3 linked regions of the Halococcoides cellulosivorans genome follow. The main gene of each other region encodes a partner of the protein of the gene in region 3 in a complex. Links are inferred from orthologs where the notes say so. Each region holds a gene or a part of one and is shown on either strand. Other genes may lie near its edges. The genes, in order: HARCEL1_RS11180, HARCEL1_RS06730 and rpoB.

Region 1 (3,083 bases), 2.2 Mb from region 3 along the record:
TCGTTTCACCGGATTGGTGGGTGTGTACCGTTTCCTCCTCTTCGATCACGTCGATGCCGATCGGTGCGGTGGTTGTCCCCTCGGCGTCGTTGGCGGCCTCGGCGGTGAGTGCCGTCTCACCGATCGCGGCGTCCGCGGGGACGGCCAGTGCGACCACGACGGTGACGCTGTCCTGGTTCTGATCCCAGGCCCAGGCGATCTCGTCGGTGCCGTCGGTGGTCTCCTCGATCGGTGACCCGCCGGCCGTGTCGTAGCTCTCGATCGTCCAGTCGGTCGGGATGCCGTCGAGCGAGAGGAGACCGACGTTCTCGGCGGTCACCGAGACCGTCGCGGTCTCACCGGGGGCGACGGCATCGCCCTGGACCGTCAGGCCCGGGGCGGTGTCGCCCGCACTGTCGGTCGTCTCGGTGTCGGTGCTCTCGTCGAGTGAGAACTCGGCCGTCTCCGAGACCGTTCCGCCGTCGATATTCTCGGCCTCGACCGGGAGCGAGAAGGGCCCGCTCTCACCCTCGGGGACTTCGAGGGTCACGGTCTCCGTGCCGGTCTGGCTGTCCATCCAGACCCAGCCGACGTTGCGATAACTCTCTCCCTCTGGTGATTTCTCGGCCAGACCGTCCGAACTATCGACGACGGTCCAGGTGTTTGGCACCTCCTTGATGTTGATCGCGGAGGCGTTGGTGTAGTCGACCGAAATCGTCACTTCCTGGCCCGAGACGGTCGTGTCGACCGCCAGATCGGGCTGAACGGCTGCGTCCGCTCCAGTGACGCTCGACACCGCGATACCCCCTGTTATCGCGGCTAATGTCATTACGACTGCCAATGCCCCCGCCACCCCTGGTCGATCAAAATCCGGATCCATCGCTCTCCCTAACTGTACGATCGATTCCGACATAGATTTTTCGCATACCTGTCGCTATTTTTTATTGGAAGACCATCATAGAAAATGGGATGGCGGCCTACTTGTCTGATCTCTGTCTCGTCTTCCGAACGGTGGGGGCAGTCGTCGGGACGGGAACGCACGTTTTATTACGGCCAGAGGGGTAACAGTCCGTATCTATGCCCAACTCCAACGGTCCGCTCCAGGGGACGCGCAACAAACTCCAGAACGATTCGCGTAACCGCGGCACGACGCCGCCCCAGCAGGTCGTCGAGCAGTTCGACGACGGCGATTCGGTCCACCTCGCACTCGACCCGAGCGTGAGTGAGGGCCGGTTCCACCCGCGATTCAACGGTCACACCGGCACAGTCGTCGGCTCGCAGGGCTCGGCGTACAAAGTCGAGATCGTCGACGGTGACACGCCGAAGACGATCGTCGCGAAACCGGCCCACCTCCAGCAACAGAACGAATGACGATCTTCGACGAGATCGTCGACGAGCAGTACCTCACCATCGCGGAGGCCAAGACGATCCTCGGTGACATCGAGACCGACCGCGCGCTCGACGAGGACCGCGAGATGCGGTACGAACTCACGCGCGCGGTCGAGCACGTGAACCGGTTCGCCACGCTCGACCCCGAGGAGGCTCAGGAGTTCCTCGCGGAACTCGACGACATCGAGAAGATCGACGAGCGGACGGCCCACAAGATCGTCGATCTCAAACCTCGCGATCGGGACGAACTCCGGGCCGTCTTCGCCCAGGAGCGGTACACGCTCTCCGGCGACGAACTCGACGAGATCCTCAACGTCGTCGCGAAGTACGCCTGACGCGCGTCGTCCGGCCGGACCGTCGGGCCGGCGTGGCGACTCGCGTCGCCGGACTGCGACGGTCCGACCAGAGAGCTTTTAAGTATCCGCTCTGCGTACCTGACCGTCATGAACGGCGCGGGTGAGGGGGATTCTGAGTCCCCGACGGCGGTCGTACTGGATCATTTGCCCCACGGTCGCACCGAGGACGACCGCCCGCAGTATCAAAAACAGCCGCTGGCCTACGTGGTGACCGTCGAGGGCTTTCGACTGTTCGAGTGCGTGTGCTCCGAGGACGGCGACGTCTCGATCGGTGATCGCGTTCCGCTGTACGCGGACGTCATCGAGCGAGCCAACCAGATCGCATACGACGACCTGCCGAGCGGTGCCCAGTCCGAACTGGAGTACGCCATCGACGAGATCGTCGCGACCGACGAGCGACGGTTCGTCGATTTCTACACCGAGGCCCAGCCGATCACCACGCGGCTGCACGCGCTGAACCTGCTGCCGGGGATCGGGAAGAAACTCCGGAACGCGATCCTCGACGAGCGCAAACGCGGTCCGTTCGAGTCGTTCGAGGACCTCTCCGAGCGGGTCGACGGCCTCCACACGCCTCGCGAGGTCGTCCTCGATCGCATCCTCGAAGAGATCCGCGAAGACGATCTCAAATACCGAATCTTCGTCGACGATGACTGATCCACTCGACGACCACGACGGTCGCGACCCGGACGCACTCCGCGATCGGGCGGGCCTCGACCCCGACCCACGCGACGATCAACACCTCCTGATCGACGACCGCGTGCTCGATCGGATCGTCGGGTACGCCGTCGAGGCCGGGATGGACACCACGACCGTCCTGGAGATCGGCGCGGGGACGGGCGCGCTCACGGATCGCCTGCTCGCAGTCGCCGACCACGTCGTCGCGATCGAGCGCGATTCCGAGCTCGCGGCCTTCCTCCGGCGGGAGTTCGTCGACGCGATCGCTGCCGATCGGCTGACCGTGATCGAGGGTGACGCCCTCGACGCGGAGTGGCCCGCATACACGGCGTCGGTGTCGAATCTGCCCTACGGGCCGTCGAGTGAACTCCTCTTCGAGATGCTCCCGCGGGGGCGGCCCGCCGTCGTCCTCGTCCAGCGGGAGTTCGCCGAGCGGATGGCTGCCGGCCCCGGCGAGGACGAGTACGGCCGGCTGTCGGTCACGGCGGGCCACTACGCCGCGGTGACGATCGAAGAGCCCGTCCCGCCGACGGCGTTCGATCCACAACCCGCCGTCGAGAGCGCGGTCGTCCGGCTCGACCCCCGAACGCCGACCTACGAGGTTTCGGACGACGACCGGTTTTTCGACGTGGTGCGGGGCGTGTTCACGCAGCGCCGGAAGACGACGCGCAACGCGATCCGCAA
Region 2 (2,914 bases), 1.3 Mb from region 3 along the record:
CAGAGGGCGCGGCGGCGTTCGGCAGCCAGTGTATCGTCATCTCCGTGGACGCGCGCCGCCGATACGACGAACAGGGCGAGTACTACGAACAGATCGACGGCGAGTCGGTCTGGTTCGAGTGTACCGTCAAAGGCGGGCGCGAGGGCACCGGCATCGACGTCGTCGAGTGGGCCCAGGAGGCCGAATCACGGGGTGCCGGCGAACTGTTCGTCAACTCCATCGATGCCGACGGCACCAAAGAGGGCTACGACGTCCCGGTCACGCGGGCGGTCTGTGACGCCGTCTCGACGCCCGTCATCGCCTCGTCGGGGTGTGGCAGCCCCGAACACATGGCGGAGGTGTTCGAAGACGCGGGCGCGGACGCCGCGCTCGCGGCGTCGATTTTCCACTTCGGAGAGTACACGATCGAGGAGACCAAGGCCGCCCTCGACGAGCGCGGCATTCCCGTCCGTCTGTAGGCTCGGCCCCGCCTGTACGCCCGGTCTGTACCTGCCTGCCCGGTCTGTACGCCTGATCTCCCGGCCGATAGTCGTGTGGTTTTTCGATCCCCGACGCGAACAGCCGTCGATGACGCGGGCGTGTCCGTCGTGTGGCGACCCTCTCGACGACAGGACGACGACGTGCCCGTCCTGTGGGGCGGTCGTCGGGACCGAAGTGGTCTGGGAGTGCCCCGACTGTGGCCGCATCCATCAGAAGCACGCGCCGCCGTGCAGTCGGTGCGGGGCCCCGACGCTCGATCGGACCTACCCCGAGTACGATCTCTCGGACGTCTCCCGAGGCGTCCGCTACCGCGACGTCCTCGACCGCGAATACCTCGCGGTGGGGGCGATCGTGTTCGTTTTGCTGGCGGCCGGCATCCTGGGCGCAGTCGGCGTGATCGACCTGCCGGACGCCACGGGCCCGACTGGACCGACCGCGCTCGACGCACCGGGCCACCACGACGAGTTCGCCGGCCACGAGACGAGTCGTATCGAGACGGTCTGGCTCTGGGGCCTGTCGGATCGCCGCGAGCGACTGGGGCGGTCCGACCTGCGGCGCTCGGACACACTCGATCGGTACGCGACCGTGTTCGCTCACGCCGCCGTCGTTCGCGATCACCGGCCGGCGGCGACCGTCGAGCCACGAGACGCACTCCCATCGGCGCCGGCCGAGTGTGAACGGATCCGCCTCTACGACGCCCGGATCGATCGAGCGGACCTGACCGACCGATCGACGCCACGAGCGATTGCGAGCGATCTGACGCTCGATGTCGGGAGTGATCGACCATCACCGGAGACGGCCGACGCGACGCTAGCCGGCATCCACGTCCACGTCGGTCCGGAGGGAGCGCTCTACCTCTCTGTGGCGATCTGCTGACCAGCGAGACAGTCCGCAGAGCGAAAATCAGGCCGCCGCTTCGAACGCCGCAGTGAGCGCGTCGGCTTTCTCGCGCACGCGCTCGGTCCCGGCTTCGAGCGCGTCCAGCGCGTCGGTCTCGTCGTCGGTCTTGATCGTCAGGACCGGTTCGGTCTGCCCACCCGATTGTTCGGGATTCACGTCGTAGGTCGCGGCCTCGACGCCGTCGGTTTCCAGGAGGGCCCCTTTGATGACGTTCATGAACGTGTGGTCCTCGCCGGCGATTTCGATCGAGAGGCCGGTATCGGACCGTTCGATCACACGGAGATCCATGCTGATTCCTACGGGACCGGCCGGAAAACGGTTTCGACACTGCAGGTGGTTCAGGTCACGGACTGGGGTCGAGAGGCCCCTCGGCCGGAGAGAGGGCGCATCAGGCAGTAGTTTTCATTGTCGATACCGAATATAGTGGCCGATTATACACGGTGAGATCAACACAGGAAACAGCTATCAGGCGAAATATCCGGTATAATACCGAATACGAAGCCGGTTAGATTATCGCTGAAATGGTTGCTGACCGCTACCTTAGTTATCGGTATAGATAATTAAGTCGAGATCCTTTATTGGACAGACGGGTAAGTATAGCTTACAATGAGCCCGACCCCCGATACAACGACCGATCGCATCGCTGCCTCCGTCACCCGGCCCAAAGTCGTGATCGCCCTGCTACTGGTCGCGCTGGCGAGCGGGGCTGTCCTCGCGAGTGTGACGCTCAACGACGGTCCGGACCCGGACAGACTGAGTGCCCACGAGGGGACGATGAACGACAGTGAGAACCTGAACGTTCTGCACATGAACGTCTCGTACACCGGATTCACAGCCGATTACGTCAACGTGACCATCAACAACACTGATACCGCCAACGCTCACGACGTGAACGTCTCCGTCCAAGTGCTGAATGGGAGTTCACCCGTCACCGACGCGAGCGAGAACAACGTGAACATCGCCGCCGGTGGAACGCACAGAGTGGACATCGAACTCCCTGCCAACACCGAAATATTCGACTTCGACATCATCAACGTGTTGGTGCAAGAACTGAACTGATCCATCGCTTCGTCGGCTGACTGATGGGTTCAGATCGGTCGTTGCGCGTTGGTTCGGCACCTTGCTGACGATGTATCGTCTCTTTCTTGCTGTCCGCTACACAACGTACTGGTGAGACCGGGAGTCGTAGTCGTGACTCACGAATATGGTGGATCGAAATCCTCCCCGAACCAGCCGCTGGTCGGGAAGGATATAACGACGAATGTGCCGTCGACGGTCGACGGCTATAACGCCGAGTTACAGACGCACGACGTTCGTCGCGCGGGGGCCCTTGGGGGCCTGTTCGATGTCAAATTCGAGCTCCGTCCCTTCCGTAAGATCCTCGCCGCCGACGTCTTCCATGTGGAAGAACACGTCGTCGTCAGCATCCTCGGTTTCGATGAAGCCGTAACCGCCCGTGTCGTTGAAGAAGTCAACCGTACCGGTTGCCATTGCAATTATTCAGAGTTCGGGTTCACGGTTAAGGGTTGCGTCT
Region 3 (3,049 bases):
GAGCGTGTACGTCTGGGCTCGATCCATCTCAGTAGACCTCCACGACGAGGGTGAGTCGTTCGAACGTCGATGAGCCGGTCTGCAGTCGAACCGGTCGCGAGGCGTAGCCTGATCCGGAGACGCTCGCGTCGGGGCCGACGGCGTTCCCGTCGTAGATACTTCCGTCAGGTGACCGAAGTGTGACGTTTACCCGGGTGTTCGGGCCCTCGGTGATGATCTCGTCCCAACTTGGGTCTGCTACGTTTTTCGTGGTGTAACAACTGTCTGTAATGTCTCCACTGCCACTGAAGAATTGATTTGTGCAGTCCTCGTTCAGCGCCGAGACGTGTTCACTATCCTCTTGCAGTTGCCAGGCGAGATTGCTCGCGATGCGTTCGGCGGCGATGTCGTTGGCCTGTCCGCCGCCGGCGATGAAGGGGCTGATCAGCGTCGGGATGAAGATGGCCGCGAAGACGAGCGCCAACAGGAACAGACTCGCGCCGATGGCGAAATCCAGCGCGATCTGCCCGCGCTCGTCGCTCACGGGCGATCACCGTGGAACGTGGCCCCTTCCCATCGCGTCGGTGACTCGATCATGACTGTGTGAGCCCCACTCACTGTCCCCTACGTTGGTGCGGGGCCCCTATGAGTCCACCGCTCAGGACGCGACCGCGCTTTCGAGGTTCAGGCGTGGCGCGATGCCGAGGGCTTTCATCTCGTCGAGCAGGAGTTTGAACGCGTAACTCATCTCGATTTCGTGGACGTCGGTCTCTTCGCCGCAGTTCGGGCAGTAAACCCGATTCTGGTTGATGTCCTCGACGGCGGTCATGCCACACTCCTCGCAGACGTAGAGGAACTCCCGGTCGGACTCGTCGAGCAGGCGCTCTTTGAGCGCGAGCGCCGCGCCGTGCCCGATGAGCACGTCGCGTTCCATCTCGCCCAGGCGCAGGCCACCCTCGCGGGCGCGCCCCTCGGTGGGCTGGCGGGTCAGCACCTGGACGGGGCCGCGCGAGCGCGCGTGAAGTTTGTTCGAGACCATGTGGTACAGCTTGTTGTAGAAGATGTCTCCGACGAAGATCTCGGCCTCGATCTTCTCGCCGCTGACGCCCGAGTACATGACCTCCTTGCCCGAGGACTTGAAGCCGTGCTCTTCGAGGCCCTCGCGCAGACGCTCCTCGTCCTCGCCCGTGAACGGCGTCCCGTCGACGCGTCGTCCTTCGAGAGCGCCGACCTTCCCGCCGAGCATCTCCAGGATGTGCCCGACGGTCATCCGTGAGGGGAGGGCGTGGGGGTTGAGCACCAGGTCCGCGGTGACGCCTTCCTGGGTGAACGGCATGTCTTCCTGGGGGGCGATGTGGCCCAGGATTCCTTTCTGGCCGTGCCGGGAGGCGAACTTGTCGCCGAGTTCGGGTTGGCGCTCGTCGCGCACTTTGACTTTCGCGAGTTTCGAGCCGTCCTCGCTTTCCATCAGCATGACCGTGTCGACGATGCCGTCCTCGCCCGAGCGCATCGTCACGCTGGTCTCGCGGCGCTTCTGGGGGCTGAGCCCGCCCATGTCGTCGGGCTCTTCGAGGAAGCGCGGCGGGGAGGTCTTCCCGAGCAACACGGCGTTGTCGCCGACGCGCTCTTCGGGGTTGATCAGGCCGTCCTCGTCGAGGTGGGTGTAGGCGTCTTCACCGCGCGCGCCACGCACCTCGTCGTCGGGGATCTCGAAGCGGTCCTCCTGTCCACCGGGATAGCGTCGCTCCTCGCCCTCGTAGGTCCGGAAGAAATGCGAGCGGGCGAGCGCGCGCTCGACCGACCCCTGGTTCATGACGAGCGCGTCCTCGATGTTGAACCCCTCGTAGCTCATCACCGCGACGGTGAAGTTCTGGCCCGCGGGGCGCTCGTCGTACCCGATCTGGGTGGTCGATTGGGTCGTGACCATCGACAACTGCGGGTAGTGAAACAGGTGCTGGCGCGTGTCCGGCCGGACGCGGTAGTTCGCGGCGGGCAGGCCCAGCGACTGGCGGAGCATGCGCGACCCCATCGTAATCCGGGGGCTCGCGTTGTGCTCGGGGTAGGGGACCATCCCCGCGCTGATCCCGAAGATCAACTGCGGGTCGATCTCCATGTGGGTGTGATCCTCGGTCAGATCCTCTGGCTCGACGGCGACGAGGATGTCCTCTTCCTCTTCGGCGTCGATGAACTCGACGTAGCCCTGGTCGACGAGGTCCTCGAAATCGACCTCGCCCTCGTGGAGCGCCTCGATCGCTTCCTCGGGGAGCAGCACCTCGCCGTCCTCGACGATCAGCAGGGGTCGCCGCGCCCGACCGGCGTCGGCGTTGATGATCACCTCGTCCGTGCGCTGATCCACGGAGACGTTGACCATCTCGCTGATCTCGCCGGTACGGCGGGAATCGCGGATCTGGTCGGCGAGTTGTTCGGGGTCGGGATGGGTCCCGACCAGGCTACCGTTGACGTACACTTTGGCGTCGCGTCCTTGACTCATTGTTGAAAGGCGGGGGTCCGTCCGAAATCGGCCGGACGGTCAGAGACCGGTGATTCGCGGTCGATGTCAGGGCAACGCGGGCGAGCACCAAATGACTGTCGGGATCGGTCGAACGGGATTCTGTCGCCCCGAACCTCGTCGATCGGAGCGCCGGACCAACATTCACAGTTCAGCACGTTCAACGCGAAACGAAATGCGTCACGCGCCAGTGCAGTGCTCGGGCGACCGCGGACCGAGACCCCTCGCCAATCTTCACCCCCGTGAGCACCGATGAGTGCCGATCGACACGCGCGGTGGCTGATCACCGCGCTCGTCGTGATCGTCACTGTCGGTGCGAGCGGTGCGGTCGCAACGACGGCGACGACAGGGGACGGTCCCGACGCGAACCTCACCTCGGGAGCCACGTACGCGTCGGACACCACGCTGGCCATCACGACCAACGCCTCGGAGACCACCTGGGGAATCTATCGGCTCCCCGAGGGCGAGTCGATCCTGACGCCCGTCGGGGAGGTCTCTATCGGGGCCGACGGGACGGCGGTGATCGATCTCGGGGCGCTCGATTGCCCACCGGGGTCGTAC

The links.
Region 1: rpoB (region 3) and HARCEL1_RS11180 share a complex: the UniProt entries of both Methanocaldococcus jannaschii proteins name them as parts of the RNA polymerase complex. The link is inferred for Halococcoides cellulosivorans from one-to-one orthologs.
Region 2: rpoB (region 3) and HARCEL1_RS06730 share a complex: the UniProt entries of both Methanocaldococcus jannaschii proteins name them as parts of the RNA polymerase complex. The link is inferred for Halococcoides cellulosivorans from one-to-one orthologs.

Annotation. Positions count from the first base shown.
Region 1 is NZ_CP028858.1:2,253,992-2,257,074, reverse strand. Bases 98-3,024 are described here. They hold HARCEL1_RS11180 (RNA polymerase Rpb4 family protein), read left to right. Parts: upstream 98-1,346; coding sequence 1,347-1,703; downstream 1,704-3,024. Other genes in these bases: rsmA (16S rRNA (adenine(1518)-N(6)/adenine(1519)-N(6))-dimethyltransferase RsmA), read left to right, coding at 2,371-3,024; HARCEL1_RS11175 (DUF655 domain-containing protein), read left to right, coding at 1,812-2,378; HARCEL1_RS11185 (50S ribosomal protein L21e), read left to right, coding at 1,057-1,350; HARCEL1_RS11190 (PGF-CTERM sorting domain-containing protein), read right to left, coding at 98-775. Outside these bases: more of HARCEL1_RS11190, read right to left, coding at 1-97; more of rsmA, read left to right, coding at 3,025-3,083. UniProt on the Methanocaldococcus jannaschii protein: DNA-dependent RNA polymerase (RNAP) catalyzes the transcription of DNA into RNA using the four ribonucleoside triphosphates as substrates. This subunit is less well bound than the others.
Region 2 is NZ_CP028858.1:1,358,658-1,361,571, forward strand. What follows is about bases 27-2,784. They hold HARCEL1_RS06730 (DNA-directed RNA polymerase subunit L), read right to left. Parts: upstream 1,669-2,784; coding sequence 1,384-1,668; downstream 27-1,383. Other genes in these bases: hisF (imidazole glycerol phosphate synthase subunit HisF), read left to right, coding at 27-458; HARCEL1_RS06725 (zinc ribbon domain-containing protein), read left to right, coding at 568-1,356; HARCEL1_RS06735 (hypothetical protein), read left to right, coding at 1,987-2,439; HARCEL1_RS06740 (cold-shock protein), read right to left, coding at 2,677-2,784. In the rest of the region: more of hisF, read left to right, coding at 1-26; more of HARCEL1_RS06740, read right to left, coding at 2,785-2,871. UniProt on the Methanocaldococcus jannaschii protein: DNA-dependent RNA polymerase (RNAP) catalyzes the transcription of DNA into RNA using the four ribonucleoside triphosphates as substrates.
Region 3 is NZ_CP028858.1:36,595-39,643, forward strand. Bases 55-2,947 are described here. They hold rpoB (DNA-directed RNA polymerase subunit B), read right to left. Parts: upstream 2,471-2,947; coding sequence 638-2,470; downstream 55-637. Other genes in these bases: HARCEL1_RS00160 (DUF7287 family protein), read right to left, coding at 55-523; HARCEL1_RS00170 (hypothetical protein), read left to right, coding at 2,741-2,947. Outside these bases: HARCEL1_RS00155 (DUF7288 family protein), read right to left, coding at 1-27; more of HARCEL1_RS00160, read right to left, coding at 29-54; more of HARCEL1_RS00170, read left to right, coding at 2,948-3,049. UniProt on the Methanocaldococcus jannaschii protein: DNA-dependent RNA polymerase (RNAP) catalyzes the transcription of DNA into RNA using the four ribonucleoside triphosphates as substrates. The Rpo2 subunit (Rpo2N and Rpo2C in this organism) is implicated in DNA promoter recognition and in nucleotide binding.